3 regions of the Cytobacillus sp. MT66 genome follow, and region 1 is predicted to be linked to each of the others. Evidence: riboswitches for the same ligand, from Rfam matches in the RefSeq annotation. Region 1 holds a riboswitch; each other region holds the start of a gene.
The links. A riboswitch is a leader RNA that binds a small molecule or an ion and turns the genes downstream of it on or off. The one in region 1 is predicted to bind lysine.

Region 1 (7,801 bases):
ACTCTCCATTTAGAGGCATTCAAGAACTTAAAGACGCTGCAGCGGAATTTTATAAAAAGCAATATCATGTTGACATTGATCCAAAGACTGAAGTTGCTGTGTTATTTGGAACAAAAGCAGGGCTTGTAGAATTGCCGATATGCCTGTTAAATGAAGGCGAGCTTATGCTTTTGCCAGACCCTGGATATCCCGACTATTTATCCGGCGTTACATTAGCAAATGTGCAATATAAAACATTCCCATTATTAGCGGAAAATAATTTCTTGCCTGATTATGATTCCATTTCAGACGAGGATAAATCTTCAGCAAAATTAATGTACCTTAACTATCCGAACAATCCAACTGGTGCTATGGCAGACCTCGACTTTTTCGAAGAAACCGTTGCTTTTGCTAAGAAAAATAACATCACTGTCTTGCATGATTTCGCTTACGGAGCTATTGGATTCGACGGAAAAAAACCTGTTAGTTTTCTGCAAGCTGAAGGCGCTAAGGAACTTGGGGTTGAAATGTATACGCTATCCAAAACCTATAATATGGCTGGATGGCGGGTCGGCTTTGCTGTTGGTAATCCAGTCATTATTGAAGCAATAAATTTAATTCAAGATCATTTATATTGCAGTCTCTTTCCTGCGGTCCAATTGGCAGCTGCAGAGGCACTCACTGGTGATCAGTCCTGTGTTGATGAACTGGTGGCTCGTTATGAAAGCCGCAGAAATGCGTTAATTAACGCTTGCAAAGAAATCGGCTGGAGTGTTACGGCTCCAAGCGGATCGTTTTTTGCCTGGCTCCCTGTGCCAAGCGGATTCACAAGTGAAGAATTCGCTGACTATCTGCTGGAAAAAGCCGATGTTGCTGTTGCAGCTGGCAACGGATTTGGAGAATTCGGAAAAGGCTATATCCGCGTCGGCCTCCTAGTAGACGAAGATCAGCTAAGAGAAGCAGTCAACAGAATAGGAAAATTGAACCTCTTTTAATATGCAAAAAAAATCGCCGTATTCGGCGATTTTTTTTTATAGAGATAGTGTGACAATGACGGCTAATAAGAAAATAATAGTTACATAATTGACAGAATAGAGAAAGGCCATTCGCGCCCATTTTTGGTTATCTTTTGCCATAAACCCGCTTATGCTAACAACGATCCATCCGATATTAAGCAAGGTGGCAATGATTAAAAATACTAGACCAAGCTGCGGGATAAGAAAAGGCAGCGGAATTAAACAGGCAGAATACACAAAGAACTGTCTCTTCGTGATGTCAAATCCATGAACAACAGGGAGCATGGCCACTCCTGCTGCTTTATACTCATCATATTTGCGAATGGCAATAGCGAACGTATGCGGCATTTGCCAAATAAACAAAATAAGAAATAACACAATCGGAACAATATGGAAGCCGGAGGAGATGGCTGTCCAGCCAATCAATGGCGTAACCGCTCCGGAAATACTGCCAATCACAGTATTAAGAGTATATCTGCGTTTTGACCACATCGTATATAAAATTACATAAGTAAACCAGCCAATAAAAGCGTAAATAGCTGATTCAACTGAGATAAATAGCAAAATGATCATTCCAAGTACTGAAAAAGCAATACCCAATGATAGGACAGTCTTTAAAGAAAAATGGCCAGTAACCGTTGGTCGTTTCTTCGTTCTTTCCATAATTGTATCAATATCAACATCGTACCAATTATTTATAACAAGTGCCCCTGCCATCACCAGTGTACTGCCAATCATGGTCAGCACAAAAACATCCCAATTAGCCATAAAAGAATCATTGGCAAAATAAATAGCCAGCCAAAATCCAGTAAATACAGGCAAGACATTAGCTACTAAAACATATGCTTTAAATAGAGATTTTAGATCTTCTAAAAGAGATATATGATCAGTCCCAACCTTCTGCAGAGAAGGTGCCCCCTCTTTATTCATCTATTTACCTCCTCTAAGAAATGGTCCAATAATATTATAGAGCTTTCATTTCAGACGCTCTTTCAATCTGCATCTTTTTGCTACCCCTTATATTAACATAGTTTCAATGATTATTTCCTATCCAAAGTCTACAAAATTGCGAACTTTATGGGAAACCATATTTTCAACGAAAAAAAGAGAGATTTGTCACAGCAAACCTCTCCAGCAATTGATATACTATTTATTTAAATGTATAATTGGCCGGTGATTTCCGCTCCAATCAACTAAGTGGTTAGAATTAACATTTGAATTATGCTTGATTAAGATAATGTTCTTCTCAAGAATTCTTTTGTCCGTTCTTGAACTGGATGATTAAATATTTGCTCTGGGCTTCCCTCTTCAGCAATGACACCTTTGTCCATGAATACGACGCGGTCTGAGACCTCTTTGGCAAAGCCCATTTCATGGGTTACGATTAACATGGTTAGCCCGCTCTCTGCAAGCTCCTTCATAACCTTCAGAACCTCTCCAACCATTTCCGGGTCAAGTGCAGATGTTGGCTCATCGAATAAAAGCACATCAGGTTCCATTGATAGTGCTCTTGCAATGGCTACACGCTGTTTTTGTCCTCCAGACAGCTGCTTTGGTTTGGCATGAACAAATTTGTCCATTCCCACTACTTTTAAATATTTCATTGCTACCTGTTCTGCTTCTTTACGTGAGCGTTTTAGCACCTTTACTTGGCCAACCACACAATTGCTTAGGACATCATGGTTATTAAAAAGGTTAAATTGCTGAAAAACCATTCCAAGCTTTGTGCGATAGGCTGCAATATCGTGGTTATCATCAAGGATATTCTCGCCTTTATAGATGATTTGACCGCCGCTTGGCTTTTCCAATAAATTGATGCAGCGGAGAAGAGTTGATTTGCCGGAACCCGATGAGCCAATGATACAGACTACCTCTCCCTTGTTCACTGAAAAATCAATATCCTTAAGCACTTCATGCGTACCAAAGGATTTACTTAGATGCTGAACTTCTATTACCTTTTCCATCCTCTCGCTCCTTTGGACTATTAGTGATCTTTTTTCTTCAATATATCGTCTGGTGTCTCTACCTGCATTTGGTTAGCATACATGCTGTAATTTTCCGGTCCATCTAGTTTCTTTTCAATGTATTGTAAAATCCTGGTTACTGTAAAAGTCATGATAAAATATAACACACAGGCAACAAAGAAGGATTCAAAATATCTGAAATTATTTCCAGCGATTGATTTCGTTTGGAAGAACAGTTCAGAAACGGAGATAACACTAAGTACAGACGTATCTTTAATGTTGATGACAAATTCGTTTCCTGTTGCTGGCAGTATGTTTCGGATGGCCTGCGGCAGCACCACATTATACATTGTTTGGAAGTGATTCATTCCTATTGCTTGAGCGGCCTCATACTGCCCTTTATCAATAGAGATAATCCCGCCGCGGATAATTTCTGACATATAGGCACCTGTGTTAATGGAAACAATAAGAATAGCTGCGAAAATACGGTCCATGTCTAAACCAAAGGCTAGAGCAGCCCCATAAAAAATAACCATTGCTTGAACAATCATCGGTGTACCGCGGAATATTTCAATATAGGCAGAAAGAAGTGCGTTGATTATTTTGAGGATCACTTTCTTTATCCCGCGTTCAGGCACGGGAATTGTGCGAACGACTGAAACAATTAGCCCTATAAGGAAGCCAATGATGGTTCCAATGATGGATATGAATAAAGTAATTCCAGCACCGCGCAAGAACATTGGCCAATTGTTTGAAACAATATCAATAACCCATTCTAGAGTCATAGTGTACCTCCTTTTAACAAAAAAGGGGACTGCCCAAAGGAAAGCCCCCTTTCGATTTTATTATTTAGCAGCTGGCTGATTTTTAATAGCAGCATCCATAATGCTTGAGCGTTCTTCTTCAGGGATACCTGCCAAGATTTCATTGATTTTCTCTGTTAATTCACTGTCTTTTGCCACACCAACGGCGATGGCTGTATCATCGTCAGATGTCTTAAATCCATCTGTAAATTCTACCATTTTAAAGTTTTCGTTAGCTGATTCAGCACTTACGCCTTCCGGACGTTCAGATACATATCCATCAATAACACCAGACTCCAGTGCAACCCTCATTGCCGGGAAGTTATCCATTGCTGGCTGTTTGCTAACCCCTTCGATTTGGTCGATCACTGAATAGTGGAAAGTATTTAGCTGCGCTGTTACTTTTGCACCGCTGAAATCTTTAATGGATGATGCTCCATCGTATTTTCCGCCTTTTTTAACAACCATGACTAAATCTGATTTATAATAGATATCTGAGAAATCAATGGACTTTTTGCGTTCTTCTGTTGGTGACATCCCAGCAATAATAGCGTCAATTTTCCCAGAAGCTAATGCTGGAACAAGTCCGTCCCATTCCGTTTTAACGATGACCAATTCCTTGCCTAAGCCTTCTGCAATTTTCTTTGCAATCTCAACATCGTAACCGCCTGCATATTCGGCGCTTCCGTCAATTTTCACTCCGCCATTAGAATCGTCGTTTTGTGTCCAGTTGAATGGCGCATACCCCGCTTCAAGGCCTACCTTAAAAGTACCTTTTTCCTCAGACGCTGCCCCATCAGAATTGTCTGAGCCGCTTTTGCTGTCACTAGTACCACAGCCTGCTAGTAACAATGCCAATGATAATGATAGTGCTAAAAGCAATGATAATTTTTTTAACATAACATTTCTCGCCCCTTTTTTTATTATTTCACAATATCGAGTATACAATTCGAACTATTTAGGTAATTCGAAAAATCAAAAAAGACCTGAGGTGAACTCAGGTCTTGTCTTGTCATCATTACCCAAATTTCATCTTCTTTCCCAAATGAGATAGCTCAACTCAATAAACCCGGGATTGTCTATTGAGACAGTCCTGCAGTTATTCACTGCAGACCCAGCCCGCAATACTGAGTATATTGCAAGCTTCGGCGATATTTCCTTCTCCCTAGCATCATTGTTTCTCAAGCTCCGCTAGAGACTAATAAACATCGCACCTCTACCTCACCTACAAAAAGATGAGGTCATATTTAATTTATTTGTAGTCTACAATATCATGTCCTATATGTCAATCGGACTATTAACCAATTTTGATAGAATAATAAATTGGTGAGTTTGGAATAAAAAACCTGACTCATTTAGAATCAGGTTTTTTAAGTTATCAATTCTCAGCTAATTTCGCTGTCATTTTTTTTTCCGTTTTTTCCTCTAATGGATCTGATGCTGGTTTCGCCCGTTTCATAAAGAAGGAAAGAATGAGTGCGACACAGATAATACCAGTTGCCACAAAGAAGGAGAAGTTAATTCCCTCTAACATAGACTTCATCATAATTTCTTGCTTCATTGCAGCGATTGCTGCCTCTGTTGGCTGTCCAGCCATGTTTTTCATGGCATCTTTAGCAAGGTCAGCTGCTGCAGACTCAGTCCTAGTGGACATTAAGGTTACTAGAAGTGCTGTACCAATCGCACCTGATACCTGGTTTAACGTGTTGTTCATAGCTGTTCCATGCGGATAGAAGCGTCTTGGCAATTGATTCAATCCATTAGTCGAAACAGGCATCATAACCATTGACATTCCAAAAGCACGGACAGAATAGACAATCATTAAATTGGCATAGGTTGTTTCCAATGTCAATTTGCTGAAAAGATAGGTTGTTACAGCCATAATGGCTAGACCCATTATCGCCAAAATACGGCCGCCAAATTTGTCAAATAATTTGCCGTTCACCGGTGACATAAACGCCATTATTAATGCTCCAGGAAGCAAGAGAAGCCCTGCATCCATCGGAGAAATCCCTCTAAGGGTCTGAACATATATAGGGAGTAAAATCATCCCTGAAAAGAGAGCCATGTTTACAATCATTGTGATCGCTGATGATAAGGCAAACATTGGATACTTATAAACACCAAAGTTTAACATCGGCCGTTCTTTCTTGGATTGGAGAACAATGAAGATAACTAAACTAATAGCCCCTAAAATGATTGTTCCGTAAACGAGAGGGCTATCCCATCCTTTATTCCCCGCTGAACTAAATCCATATAGAATACCGCCAAACCCGATACTTGATAAGGTGAGCGAGAAAACATCCAGGCGGATATTCACTTTTTCCTTTTTATCTTTAAGCATGAAGAACCCGATCAATAATACTACTATGGCAATAGGAGTAATAAAGTGGAAAAGCATTCTCCAGTCATAGTGCTCAATGATCCAGCCAGATAATGTTGGACCAATGGCTGGCGCAAACATGAGGATTAATCCAAAAACCCCCATGGCTGCCCCTCTTTTTTCCACTGGGAAACTGACAAGCATCACGTTCATTAAGAGCGGCATAAGAATGGCTGAGCCTGAAGCCTGAAGCATACGCCCTGTTAATAAAGTTGGGAAAATGTGGGCAGTACCAGCAAGTATGGTTCCTGCAGAAAATAAAATCATTGCTGATAAAAAGATTCGTCTGACTGAATATTTTTCAATTAAAAAGGCTGTTGCCGGGATTAAAATACCGTTCACAAGCATGAATCCAGTTGCAAGCCATTGAACCGTCGTTTCTTTAATATTCAGGTCCAACATAATTGAAGGCAAAGCAATATTTAATAATGTATTATTTAAAAAAGCAATAAAGGCTCCGATCATTAGAATAGCTATAATGCCATACGGCGGACGTGCCTGATTTTTTATATCGTCACCCATGTATATACCCCCTATACTTTCGGTTCATTATTTTATACTGTTATTTCACAGATTCATATCATATACCATTAGTTCAAAATTTGCAATCAAAAAATTACATGATTTATAAACGATTGTGCTGAACCTGAAAATAATATAAGATATAATTTGTACCAACGGTTCAATTACGTATTAACGGTTCAATTCCTATTAAAGGTGATTTTATGAATGATAGAAAACAGCACGTCATTACTATGGCCCATCAGCTATTTATTGAAAAAGGCTTCCAGGCGACGTCTATTCAAGATATTTTAGATTACAGCGGAATTTCAAAGGGTACATTTTATAATTATTTTGCTTCGAAAAACGAGCTGCTAATCGCCCTTATTAAAACCTTACTAAAAGAGGTTGAAAAAAAACGGGATGAATTGCTTATTGGTCAGGATCCTTCTAATATAGAAGTTTTTAGTAAACAGCTTGAATTACAATTTAAGGTGAATAGAAGAAATAAGCTATTATCCCTTTTTGAAGAGGTCATTTCGTTAAACGATGCAGATCTTAATAAATTTATTCGGCGCGGTCATTTTCAATATCTCCACTGGCTCTATGTCCGATTTCTAGATCTCTTCGGAGAAAGCAAGAAGCCTTATTTGCTTGATTGTGCCATTATGTTCATGGGTATTTTGCACCAAAATATTAAATATAGAGAGATGGAGCTTAAATCTCAGGCAAACATCCATGAAATTGTCAGTTATAGTGTAAAACGGCTGGTAAAGATGGTAGAGGATGTGTCAGAATCAGGAGACCAGCTAGTCTCGCCAGAACTTCTAGAGAAATGGCGGCCGGCATACAGCAATGACGAAATAGATGCACAAAAGAAAATAAATAAGACCATATTAATCCTAAAAAAAAGGCTTACACACAAAAGCGACCAGTCCAGATACTTTGAATTACTGGACTTTATCCAGGAAGAGCTTCTGCATTCCAAAGAACCGAGAACCTACCTGATCGAAAGCACCTTAGCAGCCTTAAAAAAGCGCAGCGATCTATTCGACCAGAATGAAATTGAAAAACTCGAACAGCTCGCTAAGATACTTTAGCACTTTAAACAATCGGGGGTCAGTCCCCCATCGCTTTAACGCGATGAGGGACTGA
Region 2 (7,801 bases), on a different contig from region 1:
ATTTAAATTCCTGCTGACAATGGACTGGAATCCTTGGATCAAATGGGAAGCTACATAAATAGGGTCGACCGTTTCATGCGGATTTCCGCCATGCCCGCCTTTTCCTTCAATCACGATATCAAAGTCATCGCTGGATGCCATGGCAAAACCAGAAGCGAAGCCGATTTTTCCAAGAGGTACGCTTGACATGTAATGAATGCCATAAACCGCATCGACTCCATCTAACACTCCCTCTTTGACCAGCTGCTTAGCCCCGCTTGGTGAAGCCTCTTCAGAGCTTTGGAAAATCAAAACAATATTATTTTTAACCTGATCAGGATTTTGACTCATCCATTTGGCTGCACCTAATAACGTTGCTGTATGGCCATCGTGGCCGCATCCATGCATCACACCAGGAATTGTGGAAATATAAGGTTTTTCTCCTTCTTCATGCAGTGGAAGTGCATCCATATCTGCTCTTAGTGCAATGGTTCTTTTCCCTTCTGTCCCTTTAAAAAAGGCAACCACATTTGGAGCAGAGAACTTTTCTAAAAGGGGAATGCCAAATTCCGCAAGCTTTTCTTTCACAAATGCAGACGTATTGTATTCCTGCCCTGAAAGCTCAGGATACATGTGGAAATGTCTGCGCTGCTCAATTGTCCACTGGATTAAATCTGAATTTGCTAATTTTGTCTGTACCATGTTGATTTCCTCCATTAGTTCGCGAATATATGAATCTTCTTAAAATGGCCCGTACTGGATGGCTTGAGCGATAAGCAAGAAAATAACTGCAAGTCCTACCTCAATAAGAATAAATGGAAATACCCATTTTACCCACTTTGTATATGGAATACCTGCTATGGCTAGTCCAGCGATAAGTACACCAGCTGTTGGGAAAATTGAATTTGAGATCCCGTCTCCAAGCTGGAAAGCTAACACAGATGTTTGTCTGGTAACACCGACTAAATCTGATAAAGGAGCCATAATTGGCATTGTTAGTGCGGCCTGTCCACTGCCAGATGGAACTAAAAAGTTCAGGAAAAGCTGTACGAAAAACATTCCAACAGCATTGATTGCCGGCGGCAGATTGCCTAAGAAGGAAGCGGCATAATATAAAATTGAATCCATTAATTTTCCATCTTGGAATACAACAAGAATGGCTTGGGCAAAACCAATAATTAAAGCGCCAGTCATAACTTCTTTAGCACCAGACATAAAGCTGTCAGACATTTGGCTAGGATTTAATTTTCCGATGAACCCGACGATGATTCCGAATAATAAAAACAGTGCAGCAATTTCAGTTATATACCAGCCTAGCTTCATGACGCCAAAAATTAATACGACAAAGTTTAATAGAAAAATAACCAATATCCATTTATGATGGGTTTCTAACTTTACATCATTATCTCTTGTTTGCGGCTTTTCGTCGGAAAAATTGCCTAAATAGCGAAGCTCTGGGTTTTTCTTTATTTTTTTGGCATATAGGTAAATGTAGGTGACTCCGGCAAGATAAAATGCTGCAAGAAGTGCAATTCTAAATCCCATTCCAGAAAAGACCGGCAGCTCGGCAATGCTTTGAGCAACGCCTACATTAAAGGGATTCATAATGGCACTCATAAATCCCATATTAGCCCCTAAAGAAACAACGGCAAATCCAACGATTGCATCAAATCCTAATGCAATAGCCAGAGGAACAATAATGGCAATATAGATAAGTGTTTCTTCCGCTAGACCCATGAGGGATCCGGCTATTGAAAAGAACAGCGTAATGACAGGTATCAGCAGCAGCTCTTTATTAACTAACTTTTTTGTCAGAGTATAGATTAAGGCATCTAGTGCCCCAGTAGCTTTTAAAATCCCAAATGCTCCTCCAACCATTAGGACAAAAAAGATAATTCCAGCACTATTGACTAGGCCGGTATGGATACTCTTAAAAATATCGAAGAATCCAACAGGAGACTGTGCTATGTGCTCAAACGAATCTGGAACAACAATGGTTCTGCCGTCCTTTTCAATTCTATCATACTCTCCTGCGGGCAAAATGTAGGTCAGGATTGCCGAGATGATGATAACGCCGAAAATTAGAACGAACGCGTTGATATTAATGCCCTTTTGTTTTTTGACACTCAGTGTTTTTTCCTCTTCTTGTCTGTCTAGCTGTCTAGAAATACTCATTTTCTGTAAATCTCCTTTTCCATTTTTTAGATTTACGGGCATAAATGAAACGCAAAAAGCAGCAGCGAGGGCTCGCTGCTGCTTTAGAAACAAAACTCGTTCTTAGCGTAAGATAGCCCTCCATATAGCACAGCTATATGACAGTCCTGTATTTATTCAACATCAGGACCAGCCTTAAGAACATGAGCAACCTAAAGCTTCGGCGAATACCCCTTTCCATAGCCATCCTCGGATCCCATGCTCCTCCGACTAAGTACTATTGGTCTTCGCACCTCTATCCTTACTTCAAAAAGAAATTGAAATAAGAAAACTATTAATTTATTTTTCTAATTTAACAAACTCTAATTGTTATTGCAACATAATTTTTAAAAAAAGAGGGAACTTCCTACACTAAAGCACTAATCAGGCGGGGGCCAGTCCCCCAGTGCGGTGAAGCGTTAATCAGGTGGGGGTCAGTCCCCCGTTGCGGTAAAGCGTTAATCAGGTGGGGGTCAGGCCCCCGTTGCGGTAACGTGTTAAAATAGGGGGGAATATACGCCACGCTTGTTTGGTGTTATTTAGTGGAAGGAGTGGGATTTTAGGTGAAGCCATTTACTGAAAATGTTATTCGTGTGTTAAGGAGTATTCCTAGAGGCAAAGTTATGAGTTATGGCGCGGTTGCAAGAGCAGCAGGAAGCCCGAGGGGGGCCAGGCAGGTGGTAAGGATATTGCATTCGATGAGTGAGAAGTACGAATTGCCCTGGCACCGAGTGGTTAATAAAGATGGACAAATCTCATTAACCGATGAGGCAGCTTTTAGTCAAAAGGAACTGCTTGCCAGTGAAGGTGTATTTTTAAGCAGAGATGGGACAATCAATATGAAAAGGTATGGCTATCAACTGGACACGGAATTCTTTCCTTTTCCAGACGAGGAATAGGTGAACCTGTATCTATTTTTCCAATATATCTTTAATAATGTGAATATGAACATCTGCCCAAGCCCTTTCCCGAAAATGCAAAACTACGTAAAAAACTATAATAATTAAATAAAGAAGGCTAAATGTAGCCAATACAAGGATTCCGCCGCTAAAAAGGAAGTCCTGAATGCGGTTGGAAAACATAAATAGCAGCCATGGGAATGTGGAGACAAAAATCGGAATAATCCCGGAGCCGCTTCTTTCTTTTACCATCCGATAAAAAATACGCTGTAGTGTATCATTGTCAAGAGTCTGGTAAAATTCCTGAATCTCCGCAATCTCCCTTAATTCGGGAAGCTTATTCAGATCAAGCTTTTGGTTGTTAGCCTTTTTGAGCTGTACATATAGCCTATGGGCATCACCGCGAAACATCATCATAGAATTTAGCCTCCTTTCTTTTCAGTAATCATCTTTATAATGGTTGGTATTATTTGTATTATTATTGTTTTTATGTATCTAAACAGAAATGAATCGTTTTAAAAAAAAGAAGTAATTCCCTAATCGTATGAAAAGGGGTAATTACTTCTTGAGAGTTAGCGGTATAAGTAATAAGTAAAAGCAATTAGGAGCTAACTAAGTAGTTACAAAGCAATCTTTAGCTCACTGACTTTTTGAGAATTTCATCCCAATGAGATAAATAAAGTAAGTGTCCGGCGTTATCAATGAAAGAGTAAGTGGAATTAGAATACTTTTCGCGAAGGTAAGCTGAAGTTTTCGAAGTCCAAACAGTATCTTCGCCGCCCTGCCATATGTTTACTTTTGTATTTGAGGCAGGATTTTTTAATTTCGGGATTTTTTTGCACAATGCAAGAGCATCGTAATATACTCCGTTCCCATTATTGCGATAACCTTCTACTGTTCCTTTTATAATAGCCTCCTGTAATATTTGATCATTTGCAACTTTTTTATCCTCTTCAACCATCTGTTCTATCGATTTCTGTATGATAGAATCTAAGCTCTTGGTTACTTTCTTGCTAAGACTTTTAAAATAAGTCTTTGTCATAAGAGGCATATACCTGTTCATATTCCTAATCATTTTCCAATTCATGGGTAAAATACTTTTGGTTTCACTGCTATTTAGAGGTATAGCACTACTAACTAAGTTCAAGGATGTGACTTTTTCTGGATATTTGCCTGCGAATACTTGGCTGTATAATCCACCAGATGACCAACCAATTAGTGAAGCCTTTTGAATTCCTTTAGCAGTAAGGAATTCATTTATCCAATCAGCGTAATCCTCCATAGAATACTCCAACTCAAAATCTGAATCTCCGTAACCTGGACGATTAATGGCAAAAAAACGAATATTATTTTCGTCCAATATTTTTATATCAGGATGAATGGAATGAACGGAAGAACCGAATCCGTGAAAGAAGATAACTGTGTTTTGATTATTATCTCCATAACCGATATACGATAATTTTCGATTATTTGATAAAAGAATATAAGATTCATAGTAATTTGACATTATATGTCTAATCTCCCTTTTCTAACTTTCTGTAAATATTCAACACAGCAGCTTAAATTCCTTTTAAAGCTATCCTGCTATTAGTTTAAGGGCAATTCTTCACAAACTCTTATTTATTTTTAAAAATAAGTACAATTATCTTTATGAAAAATTGTTGATTTGTAAAGGAAATTAAAAGACCGAATCATATGCGATTCGGTCTGATAATTAGTTTGTTTTTTCGTATATAACTCCACAGAAAGTGAACTGCTTAGATTTCAACAGTGGCACTTTTGCTTTGCTTTTTTGACTTGAATTGATATATGAAGTCAAGCATTACAGTCCCGATTTTCTGGCAGATAACCGCATAAATAATTATTTTCCAATCGACAACAATGCCAGTTAGTAATAGAAGGATTCCGTTTATGTAAAAAAGAGTTTTCCCTGGCTGTGCCCCGGTCATTTTTGAAATAATTAAAGCAAGAATATCCATTCCTCCTGAGGAAGAACCATAGCGGAATAAGATTCCTAAAGAAAGCCCAACTAAAATGGAACCGATAATTAAATCGATAATGACATTGGAAATAGGGTGTGTGACATGCAAGGAAAAGAAATCAACCACGCCAGATGTAATGGACACACAATACAGAGTCCACAAAACACTGCTCTTTCCCAGCCATTTCCCGCCTGCCAGCAGCAAGCCGGCATTTAAAACCCACAGAGTAACAGAAAAAGGTATATTCAATAGGTAGTTAAACAAAACACTTACACTTGCAGCTCCGCCTGATGGGATAAAATGGGGAAGTAAAAACGTTGCCATCGCAAAACCCTGTAAAGCCGCGGCAAATCCAAGCAAACAGCATTTCTGTAAAATATTCATAACATATCTCCTCACGGCCAATGGTGCATTCTATCGCTTTAACACATTAATACGCCGGGGGCCTGTCCCCCGGTCCTTTAAAGCGTTAATAAATTGGGGGCCTGTCCCCCAGTTGTTTAAAGTGTTAAAGAATTGTTTTTGCTATCATTATACGACTCTTTGATTTTTATATATATAATTTTTTCACATTTTTTTTAGCTGGGAGGAGTTTGCAGGATTTTGTCGAAAATAGAAATCGATTGTGTGATCCACATTTTTAAAAAAACTTATCTGAAAGGGTGACTTATTTCATTGTCCAGAAAACTCCGTTATTGGTATCCAGGTGCCATGTATCATGTTACAAGCCGCGGGAATCGGAAATCAGCCATATTTTATGATGATCCCGATCGCTTTGCCTATCTAGACATACTAAGTGAAGCACAAAATGACTTCCCCTTTTACCTGCATTCCTATTGCCTCATGACAAACCATATCCATCTCCAAATAGAAACCATCCAGCACCATCCCAAAGATATTATGAAGTATTTAAATTTCAAATATGCAATCTATTTTAATAAACGTCACGACCTTGACGGCCATGTTTTTCAAGGGAGATACAAGTCAGAACTTATTTTATCGATAGACTATTTTCTCAAGGCTAATCGGTATATTCATTTAAATCCAGTAGAGGCTAGCATTGTACATTCTCCGGGGGCTTATCCTTGGAGCAGCTATGCAGCCTATATCTCCAAAACAGAAAATAAACTTGTCACAACAGAGAAGATACTGTCCTTCTTCCCAGAACCAAAACTGGAAAACTATCGGAAGTTTGTAGAGGAAAAAAAGGAGGAAACTGAGCTGGTTTCTAATATGGTAACGCGTTAAAACATCGGGGGCCTGACCCCCAATAGAGTAACGCGTTAAAGCGCCGGGGGTCTGACCCCCAGTTGTTTAAAGGGCTAAAGTATTTTATAGGTTTGCTGCTTTTTCTTGCGGTTTTTCGAGTTTGCCCTTTCCTATGAGATTGACGATGATAATCCCTGATAGGGCAATGATTCCGCCTATTATTGATAGGGGGCTGGGTAGTTCTCTTAGCCAGACCCAAGCGACAATTATAGCTATGACAGGTTCGAGATACAGAATGCTGCTGATCGTGCTGGCTTTGCCTAGTGAAAGGGCGATGGCCCATGTGACGTAAGCAATACCTGCCGGAAAAATCCCAACGTATATAGCTGACAGATTTGCCTCCATAGTAGCATTTTGAATGGTATCAAAAAGCCCTGGTGCAAAAATGAAAAATGGAAGCGTACCAGCCCATGTTACATATGCTGTGATCTCAATTGCTGAGTATCGCTCAAGAAAAGGCTTTTGATACACGAAAAATATCGAAGTCGCAACAGCAGACATCAAAATTAAAAGAGCGCCGTGAGATAGTGAAAACGATGATCCTCCAGTACCAAAAGTGATTATGAGGATTCCCATAAAGCCAATCCCCAGTCCGATCCATCCAAATAGCCCTAAGCGCTCCTTTAAAATTAGAACTGCAAAAATGGAGGTGAAAACTGGTCCTGAACCAATCAGCATTCCTGTTGTCCCTGCTGACACTGTCTGTTCGCCAAAAGTAACACCGATATGATAGACACTAATTCCAATAAAGCCAAGCAGCAGAAGTTTTAGAATATCTTCCTTTTTGGGCAGGCGAAAATTACTGCGAGGCCAAATGGCATAAAGCAGAAATAATCCAGAAGCGATTAGGTAACGTATAAGTACTAAATGACCAGGAGAATAGCCTCCATGCAAACCCGCCCGTATCGCGGCAAAAGTGGATCCCCATATAATAACTGTAAACAGTGCAAAAGAAAGTGCCTTCGTATTCAATTGTTTCACCTCTGATTATTTTGGACGCATCTTGTTAAGCAAACCCCATATTATATGACTCTAGTAAATTCTATTTTGCAATAGAAAAAGAAGTAACCCTTTTTGGCATTTCCAAAAAAGAGTTAGCTTCTTTTTAAAAACAGAGTAATTTTTTTAGGTTGAGCATTGTGTCATTGTTAGCCATATTATATGGCATCAGTAACCAAATTACAATGATTGTCAATTTAAAGAAAGTATTTCTGCCCGATCGTCGAATGTAACATCTGTCCATCCGCCGATAAGATAGACATTCTGATCAATCACCCCATAGGCGAATCTGCTTCTTGGAATAGAGAGACCACTGTGACTTTCCCATTGATCTGTCTTTGGATCATACACTTCGATGGTTTTTAATGGTTTAACAAACAATCCTCTTCCGATGGTCCCGCCAAGTGTGTAGATATGGTTATTATAGGTGAATGCGACGAAATGAGAGCGGGCTGTCGGCAGTGCATTCTTTTGTTCCCA
Region 3 (7,801 bases), on a different contig from region 1:
TCCACAATCCGCTGTCATCTGAGGAAAAGAAAAAAACATTTACCATTTTTGCCGTTGTTGCCATCGTGCTTGCGGTAATTGTTGCGATTGCTATTCCTGCTGGCTTATTAACTTTTGACAGCTTTATAGCACTAATTGGTATTCTTGGACTTTTAATTCCTACTGTTTATTTTGTTGTCATGTACAGAAGCCCGAAAACGAATGAAGTGGAGCGTTCCCGTCTTATCGCTTACATCCCGCTGTTTATTGCTGCCGTGATGTTCTGGTCGATTCAGGAGCAAGGGTCAACAATCCTGGCTAACTATGCAGATAAGCGGACGCAATTGAATTTTGCCGGTTTTGAAATCTCACCGGCTTGGTTCCAGTCATTAAATCCATTATTCATTATCATTTTAGCACCTGTTTTCGCATGGCTTTGGGTTAAACTTGGCAAGCGACAGCCAACTATTCCGCAGAAGTTCTCTTTAGGATTGCTTTTTGCTGGACTGTCTTTTCTTGTTATTCTTCTGCCGGCTTATTTTGGCGGAGCAGATTCATTAGTTAATCCTTTATGGCTTGTTCTAAGCTATTTAATTGTCGTGCTTGGTGAGTTATGTCTATCACCTGTCGGACTTTCCGCAACAACAAAATTAGCCCCTGAGGCTTTCGCAGCACAGACAATGAGCTTATGGTTTTTATCCAATGCAGCTGCACAAGCGATTAACGCACAGCTTGTTAAGTTCTATTCACCGGCAACGGAAATGACCTACTTTGGCGTTATCGGCGGAGCTTCCATCGTTCTGTCCATCATCCTTTTTGTTTTAGCGCCGAAAATTCAAGGTTTTATGAAGGGAATTCACTAAGACAGGGTATACAAGCCCTGTCTTTTTTCTATGGGCTCTATTATATTTGGCCGTTGATTGCAGCGAGAGGCACTTCGCTTACCGGGGAGCGTTTTGTGAGCCTCCAGGAGTCTACGTGCCTTCCGTTCCAATCAACTAAGCGGTTAATTTAACATCCTTTCTGCAAAAAAGTAAATAAGACTTTAGCCTACGCACCCATAAAGGCGAGTGTCACATACCCTAGTATGGAAGATTGTAAAAGGAGATGTAATCATGCAATTTAGGCACCCTTATTATCAATATTTCGGGCAAGCTCAACTGCCTGCCAATCAAACGGGCTACCCGATTCAAGGGCAGGAGAAGAATGGCATATATCCATTAAAAAGAACTGACCAATCCGTTCCAATGGGGCATCAGCAGGAAATGGGGCACACACATGGGCATGGCGGGGCAACCACATGTGTGGATGGACATACTCATCTACATCCTGGCGTAACGGGCACCCCCATCCAGACAGAAAATGGCCATGTACACAAAATTTACGGGTATACCACCTTCGATGATGGACATATCCATTCTTATGAGGCCTACACAAGTCCGCCTATTCAGCTTCCAAACGGCTTCCATACTCATTACGCGGAAATCCGTACAACGGAAAATGGCGGTCATACCCATATCATCAAAGGTTTTACAGAGCCTTCAAAAAGCTAAAAGCACTAACAAAATATCCCTAATCAAAAAAGGCAAGGGTCCAAGCCCTAGCCTTTTTCATATTTAGACCTCTACTTCCGTTCCGATTCCTGCCTTGACTGCTTTTTCATAAGCAGCAGCGGCTACAGCTAAATCAAAATATGCTACTCCAACTGATTTAAAGAAGGTAATTTCTTCATCAGACTCCCTGCCGGCAATTTTTCCTGCTGCCAATTCTCCCAGCTCTCCATGAAGCTGTGAAAAATCCCATTCGCCTCTGTTAACAGGGATAAGGAAGTCTCCCGCTTCGTCCTTTACCCCTTCAATGGTGTCTGCAACAATTTTTGCCGATCGCTTAAGTGTGTCCAAATCAACTTCCTGCATATGCGGAAGATATGATCCAACGCCATTGATATGGGTCCCTGGCTGCAGGGCTTTTCCATTGAAAACAGGCGTTTCTGAACGTGTCGCACAAATAACAATATCCGCCTTTGCCACTGCCTCGTCGGGATCGTCCATTAACGTAATGCCGCCACTATATTCCGGGCATATTTCCGTAATCTTCTTAGCATATATCTGCGCCTTGTCCTTTGTCCGGTTAAATAAGAAAACTTCTTTAATATCTCTGACCTCAAGCACTGCTTGCAGCTGCTCTTCAGCCATCGCCCCCGTTCCAATGACTGCAACAGTGGATGCTGATGTCCTTGCCAGGTATTTCGTCGCTACACCGCTGATGGCACCTGTGCGAAGCCGGGTTAAGAATGAGGCATTCATACAGGCAAGATGATTACCGTTTTCTGTATCACTTAATAAAATAATCCCCTGTGTGGTTTTCTTCCCCACTGATGGGTTATTTGGGAAAATTGTTACAACCTTCACAGCTGTCGTCCCTTGTTTTTCCATCGCACATGGCATATACAAGGCGGATGCATGTTTTCTCGGAAACTCAATAACTGTGCGATGAGGGTTTTCAATATTTCCCTTTATGTACTGTATTAAAGCTGTTTCTATATCCCTTATTGCGTCTTTCATGGTATATAAGGACCGGATTTGCCTTTCTGACAAAACTAGCATGATTTCACTCCTATTTTAGAAAAAAAGGAACCGCATTAGCGATCCCTTTTTCAACTAATCATAATTGATTGACTTATATTTTACAATATTAGTATTTTGACTTTTTGGAATAATACCGAATAATTGACGTTTTGCAAGAATTTGGGAGCAGCACAATAACCTAAGGCTTAGCTCAAATCGCCTTTATCTATACCTCTTATCTATACCTCTTTTCCAGTCTTCGATAATGATTATATTTAAGATACAAATGGTGAATAAGGCCGAAAAAGACAACCATCCATGCAACGATAGCAATGAATACCATAAAACGCGGTATAGCCATTAACAGCGGAACTCCCAGTGCCTTTGACAGCTGGAAAGTGCTTGTTGTATACATGGCAAGCGGAAACGCCATTCCCCAGAATTGCGGGTCATATGAAAAGGGATAATGGTGATAAAGATGGCGCCAAATCATAAGAATAAACAGCAAAGGAATCCACCATGTCCCTGTAATCCAGAAAAACAGCGTGAACCCCTTTAAAAATGGCGTAATCTCCATAAGCAAAGGAAAGTATTCAGCATGCAGAATTAATGTTGACCCAGCTAACGTGGTAATAGCTACTGCACCCATATTGATCCAGTATGGCGGTGTAAGGGCTGAATATTTAAACTCCACAAAAGTAAACCGGTAAAAAATAAGGGTAATGATATTCAGATATAGCATGCATCCCAAAAAATACATGCATAAGGTAAAAAACAAAATGATATTTTGCCCGCTATGTACAAATGGAACAAGCAATGTGCCAAGAATGGAAACCGATTGAGTTCCGACAGCCGCGATCAGCCAGGCTCCATTGATTCCCTGCTGGATGGCCGGCTTATCCTTGCGAATGGTAACCGCTGTGAAGAATGTATACATGATAATTAACCATAAAAAGATAGCCACACCCCATAAATAAAGAGGAATGGTGTGATTTTCGGCAACAATAATAAGCTGGCTTCCGAACACACTTGTTCCTGCAACTAAAGTAAAAAATCCAGGACCATTCTGATGGCTTGTTAAATCGGAAATTAATTTTGGAAAGAAGAAAACAATACGGGTAAGCGTTAGAAGCCATAGGATTAGATAGGCTGCAATATTTACATAAAGAAGGGACTTTGAGAAGATTTCCATACCTAGAAGATGAGTGCCTATTGATAGAGCTCCGGTAGCCATAACAAGGGCAAAATAGGCTGGAAAAAGATTTTCTGCTTGCAGTTTAATAAATTTGAACATGTCAGACTGCTCCTACAAAAAGTATTTGAACCATTACCTATTTATTTTAACATGAAACTTTCTATTGAACTCTTTAAGTGAATAAAAAATCTGACACGTTTATAAGTGCCAGATTTTTTTAGATTTCTTACTCGGTTTACTGTTCCATTCAGTTCAGCTTAGAAAGGTTTATTCGGCTGATAGGTCGGCTGCTGATTTTGAGCCTGATATTGCTGGCTCTTTGCAATAGCCTCCTGTACATTTTCCTCTAAGGAGAATTCAACATCTGCCCTGTTAAACTGATTTGCCTGGTTCTGTGCTTCAATCACTTTTTGCTGGTCATGTTCTTCGTTTTGGCCAAACTTTTTCATCTTCCATCTCTCCTTATTTCAAATTACATGTGTAGAGTTCCCTTTTGTCCGCAAACTATTCCTGCCGAAAATACTCCTTGTCTTTCACTGGGTCCTCAATTATAATGGAATGTAATTATATATTTTCTTATTTCAATATCTTTTGAAGTGAGGATAGAGGTGCAAAAACCATTAGTACACAAATCCGAGGATAATGAGATCCGCTGACGATTGTGGAAAGGGGGATTTGCCGAAGCTTTAAGAATCTCATGTACTTAAGGCTGGGCCTGCATTGAATAAGTGCAGGACTGTCATATAGAACCGCTATATGGAGGGCTATCGCACAAGAAACGATTACGTTATATTATATTGTTTCTATAAGCAGCAGCGAATTCCTCGATGCTGCTTTTTTGCGTAGGCTTGGACCCAATCTATCCACCTCTAATTAAAATTATTAAAAAGGGCGTGTGAGGAAATGAACTTTGGCCAAGTTTTAACAGCAATGGTAACACCATTTGATCAGAATGAAGAAATTGATTTTCCTGCAGTAACAAATTTAGTTGAACATTTAATCGCCAATGGAACAGATGGGTTAGTCGTAGCAGGCACAACTGGAGAATCTCCTACGTTAACAACAGAGGAAAAGGTCGAATTATTCAAGTTTGTTGTGAAGACAGTAAATGGACGTGTACCAGTCATTGCAGGCACAGGCTCAAATAACACCAGAGCATCTATCAGCTTAACAAAACTAGCGGAAGAAGCTGGAGTTGGTGGGATTATGCTCGTGGCGCCATACTATAACAAACCTTCACAGGAAGGACTATATCAGCACTTTAAGGCAATTGCCCAAGCAACGGCATTGCCAATCATGCTATATAATATTCCAGGTAGAAGCGTTGTCAATATTTCGGTAGAAACCATTGTAAGATTGTCGCAAATTCCTAACATCGTCGCTGTTAAAGAAGCAAGCGGCAACCTGGATGCAATGGCGCAAATCATCAGTGAAACACCGGATGACTTTTCACTATACAGCGGTGATGACGGATTAACCTTGCCTGTTCTTGCTATTGGCGGAGCTGGAATTGTTTCTGTTGCATCCCATATTATCGGCAATGAAATGCAGGACATGGTTAACAGCTTTAGAAGCGGAAACCTTCAAGCAGCCGCCGAAAAGCATCGCAGCCTGCTGCCAATCATGAAAGCCCTATTTGCTGCACCAAGCCCAGGTCCAGTCAAAGCAGCACTTAATATGAACGGAGTCCCAGTCGGGGGCGTTCGCCTGCCAATGATTCCATTAAATGAAGTTGAATTAGCTTCCCTGAAAAAGGCCCTACAGCCGTTAACAGCTGTAAGAAGCTAATAAAGCGCAAGGATCCTGGAGCTAGACCCTTCTTAAAATGAATATTTTTAACAAAATGGACTGTCTCACCACTTGAGACAGTCCTTTTTACTTGAGCTTATTTAAATAGACCGGCAAACTCCCCGTATCCCTCTTCTTCAAGCTTTTCCTTTGGAATAAAGCGAAGAGCAGCTGAGTTAATACAGTATCTTGCATGGTCTGGGCCAGGCCCGTCATCAAATACATGGCCAAGATGGGCATCAGATGTTTTCGAACGGACCTCAATTCTCCTCATGCCATACGACGTATCGAGCTTCTCTTCAATTTCAAAGCGTCTTATAGGCTTGGTGAAGCTCGGCCATCCGCATCCTGCATCATATTTATCCCTTGAGCTAAAAAGCGGCTCTCCGGAGATAATGTCAACGTAAATCCCTTCTTTTTCGTTATCCCAGTATTCATTTCTAAATGGCGGCTCTGTTGCATTCCTTTTTGTGACCTCAAATTGCATGGGTGTCAATTCCTTGCGCAGTTCTTCCTCACTTTTACCCTTCTTCCAAGTCTTGCGGATAAACGGCGCACGTCCGGAACCTTCTTTGTACAGATTATAGTGGAATGAATTCTTTTTATAGTAATGCTGGTGGGATTCCTCGGCTCTGTAAAACTCCTTCGCAGGGAGAATTTCTGTTACTATCGGCTTTTGGAAGCGTCCGCTTGCTGCAAGCTTCTCTTTAGACTTTTCAGCCTGCTCCTTCTGCTCTTCATTATGATAAAAAATCGCTGTCCGGTATGACAAGCCGCGGTCATTAAATTGGCCTCCTGCATCCGTTGGATCAATTTGCTGCCAAAAAATCTCCAGCAGCTTTGTATAAGGGAAGACAGAAGGGTCAAAAGTAATCTGAACCGCTTCATAATGTCCGGTGGTATCTGAACATACTTCCTCATAAGTCGGATTTTCCTTATGACCGCCTGTATAACCTGAGACTACCTCTTTAATACCCGGCTGTTCATCAAACGGCGAAACCATGCACCAAAAACAGCCGCCCGCAAATGTTGCTAACTCCAACTGTTCAGACATATCACTCAACTCCTTTTGCCTTCATTTTAATGGGAAGCCGCGGAAAATTCCAATATTCACGCTTTGTTTTTAGCGCTTTAAAGGATTGGGGGCCTGTCCCCCAACGCTTTAAAGCGACTGAGCCCTTTTTCGTTAAAGCACCAAAGCACACTGGACATTATTGCGGAATAGTTGTAGTATATATAAAGTTATCTTCGGTAACTATTATCATTGGTAACTATTTTCGAAGGAGGAGTTTGGCATAAAGACTTCGCAAAAGTTCTTTCATCGGCTGTTGATGATGTACCGGCCTTTTGAAAATAATTTAAATCTTCATCTTAGTAAGCATCAGCTTCATCGCGCGCAATGGACTATTTTATATTATTTATTTAATTACGGCCCTTCTACACAGGTAGAAATTGCCAATTATCAAAGCGTGGAGAAACCTACCATTACTAGAACCTTTGCCCGCTTGGAGGAATTAGGCTATGTTGAACAAATTCCTGGAAAGGATAAACGGGAAAAACGCATGCATCTGACACAGCTTGGCAGAGACCTGTATAACAAGGTTCGTGTTTCGATTGATGAATATGAAGAGGAAATTTTAAAAGGAATTTCTGAAGAACAGCAGCTAGAAGCCATCCGCATCATGGAGGAAATCAGAAATAATATCATTCAATAAGGAGATCGATAAAGTGAATCAGCATAGATCGAAACTTTGGACGAAAGACTTTATCATTGTTTCATCAGTCAACTTTTTCTTATATTTAATTTTTTACCTGCTGTTAGTGACCATGGCGGTCTTTGCAGTCAATCAATTTAACGCGTCTGAAAGCCAGGCAGGACTTGTCACAGGAATCTTTATTATCGGTACCCTGATTGGCCGACTGTTTATTGGCCGCCTGATTGAGATGATGAGCAGCAAGAAATTACTGCTGATCGGACTCATCTCCTTTACCCTGGCATCCATTCTTTACTATTTCGATTTAGGCATCGGATTTTTACTATTTAGCCGTTTATTGCACGGTACGGCACTAGGTGTAGCGAGTACAGCAACCGGAACAATTGTTGCACAGATCATCCCTCCTGCACGCAAAGGGGAAGGGATTGGCTATTACAGCATGAGCACGACATTAGCTACCGCCGTTGGCCCTTTCATCGGACTTTTTATGAGCCAGCATACAAGCTATGAAGTGATATTCAGCTTTTGCCTAGGCTTAGGGGTCATCAGCCTGCTTA

Region 2: it holds a riboswitch for lysine, as region 1 does, so the genes downstream of both, AC1Q59_RS03390 (YfcC family protein) here and AC1Q59_RS09285 (transporter substrate-binding domain-containing protein) in region 1, are expected to answer to the same signal.
Region 3: it holds a riboswitch for lysine, as region 1 does, so the genes downstream of both, dapA (4-hydroxy-tetrahydrodipicolinate synthase) here and AC1Q59_RS09285 (transporter substrate-binding domain-containing protein) in region 1, are expected to answer to the same signal.

The regions. Positions count from the first base shown of each region.
Region 1 covers NZ_JBXAFB010000004.1:169,009-176,809, reverse strand. The annotation lists gene AC1Q59_RS09305 (pyridoxal phosphate-dependent aminotransferase) at 1-974, shown strand, start outside; gene cyoE (heme o synthase) at 1,011-1,925, opposite strand; gene AC1Q59_RS09295 (amino acid ABC transporter ATP-binding protein) at 2,225-2,959, opposite strand; gene AC1Q59_RS09290 (amino acid ABC transporter permease) at 2,980-3,744, opposite strand; gene AC1Q59_RS09285 (transporter substrate-binding domain-containing protein) at 3,805-4,662, opposite strand; lysine riboswitch at 4,806-4,989, opposite strand; gene AC1Q59_RS09280 (DHA2 family efflux MFS transporter permease subunit) at 5,141-6,667, opposite strand; gene AC1Q59_RS09275 (TetR/AcrR family transcriptional regulator) at 6,871-7,746, shown strand; gene AC1Q59_RS09270 (tetratricopeptide repeat protein) at 7,782-7,801, opposite strand, start outside.
Region 2 covers NZ_JBXAFB010000002.1:45,213-53,013, forward strand. The annotation lists gene AC1Q59_RS03385 (M20 metallopeptidase family protein) at 1-681, opposite strand, end outside; gene AC1Q59_RS03390 (YfcC family protein) at 721-2,154, opposite strand; lysine riboswitch at 2,260-2,439, opposite strand; gene AC1Q59_RS03395 (MGMT family protein) at 2,736-3,071, shown strand; gene AC1Q59_RS03400 (hypothetical protein) at 3,084-3,488, opposite strand; gene AC1Q59_RS03405 (alpha/beta fold hydrolase) at 3,706-4,578, opposite strand; gene AC1Q59_RS03410 (YitT family protein) at 4,829-5,437, opposite strand; gene AC1Q59_RS03415 (transposase) at 5,729-6,301, shown strand; gene AC1Q59_RS03420 (DMT family transporter) at 6,386-7,303, opposite strand; gene AC1Q59_RS03425 (Kelch repeat-containing protein) at 7,514-7,801, opposite strand, start outside.
Region 3 covers NZ_JBXAFB010000007.1:109,266-117,066, reverse strand. The annotation lists gene AC1Q59_RS14305 (peptide MFS transporter) at 1-842, shown strand, start outside; gene AC1Q59_RS14300 (YmaF family protein) at 1,095-1,532, shown strand; gene AC1Q59_RS14295 (ornithine cyclodeaminase family protein) at 1,596-2,585, opposite strand; gene AC1Q59_RS14290 (tellurite resistance/C4-dicarboxylate transporter family protein) at 2,782-3,840, opposite strand; gene AC1Q59_RS14285 (hypothetical protein) at 3,999-4,190, opposite strand; lysine riboswitch at 4,337-4,516, shown strand; gene dapA (4-hydroxy-tetrahydrodipicolinate synthase) at 4,645-5,529, shown strand; gene msrA (peptide-methionine (S)-S-oxide reductase MsrA) at 5,627-6,583, opposite strand; gene AC1Q59_RS14270 (MarR family winged helix-turn-helix transcriptional regulator) at 6,864-7,244, shown strand; gene AC1Q59_RS14265 (MFS transporter) at 7,258-7,801, shown strand, end outside.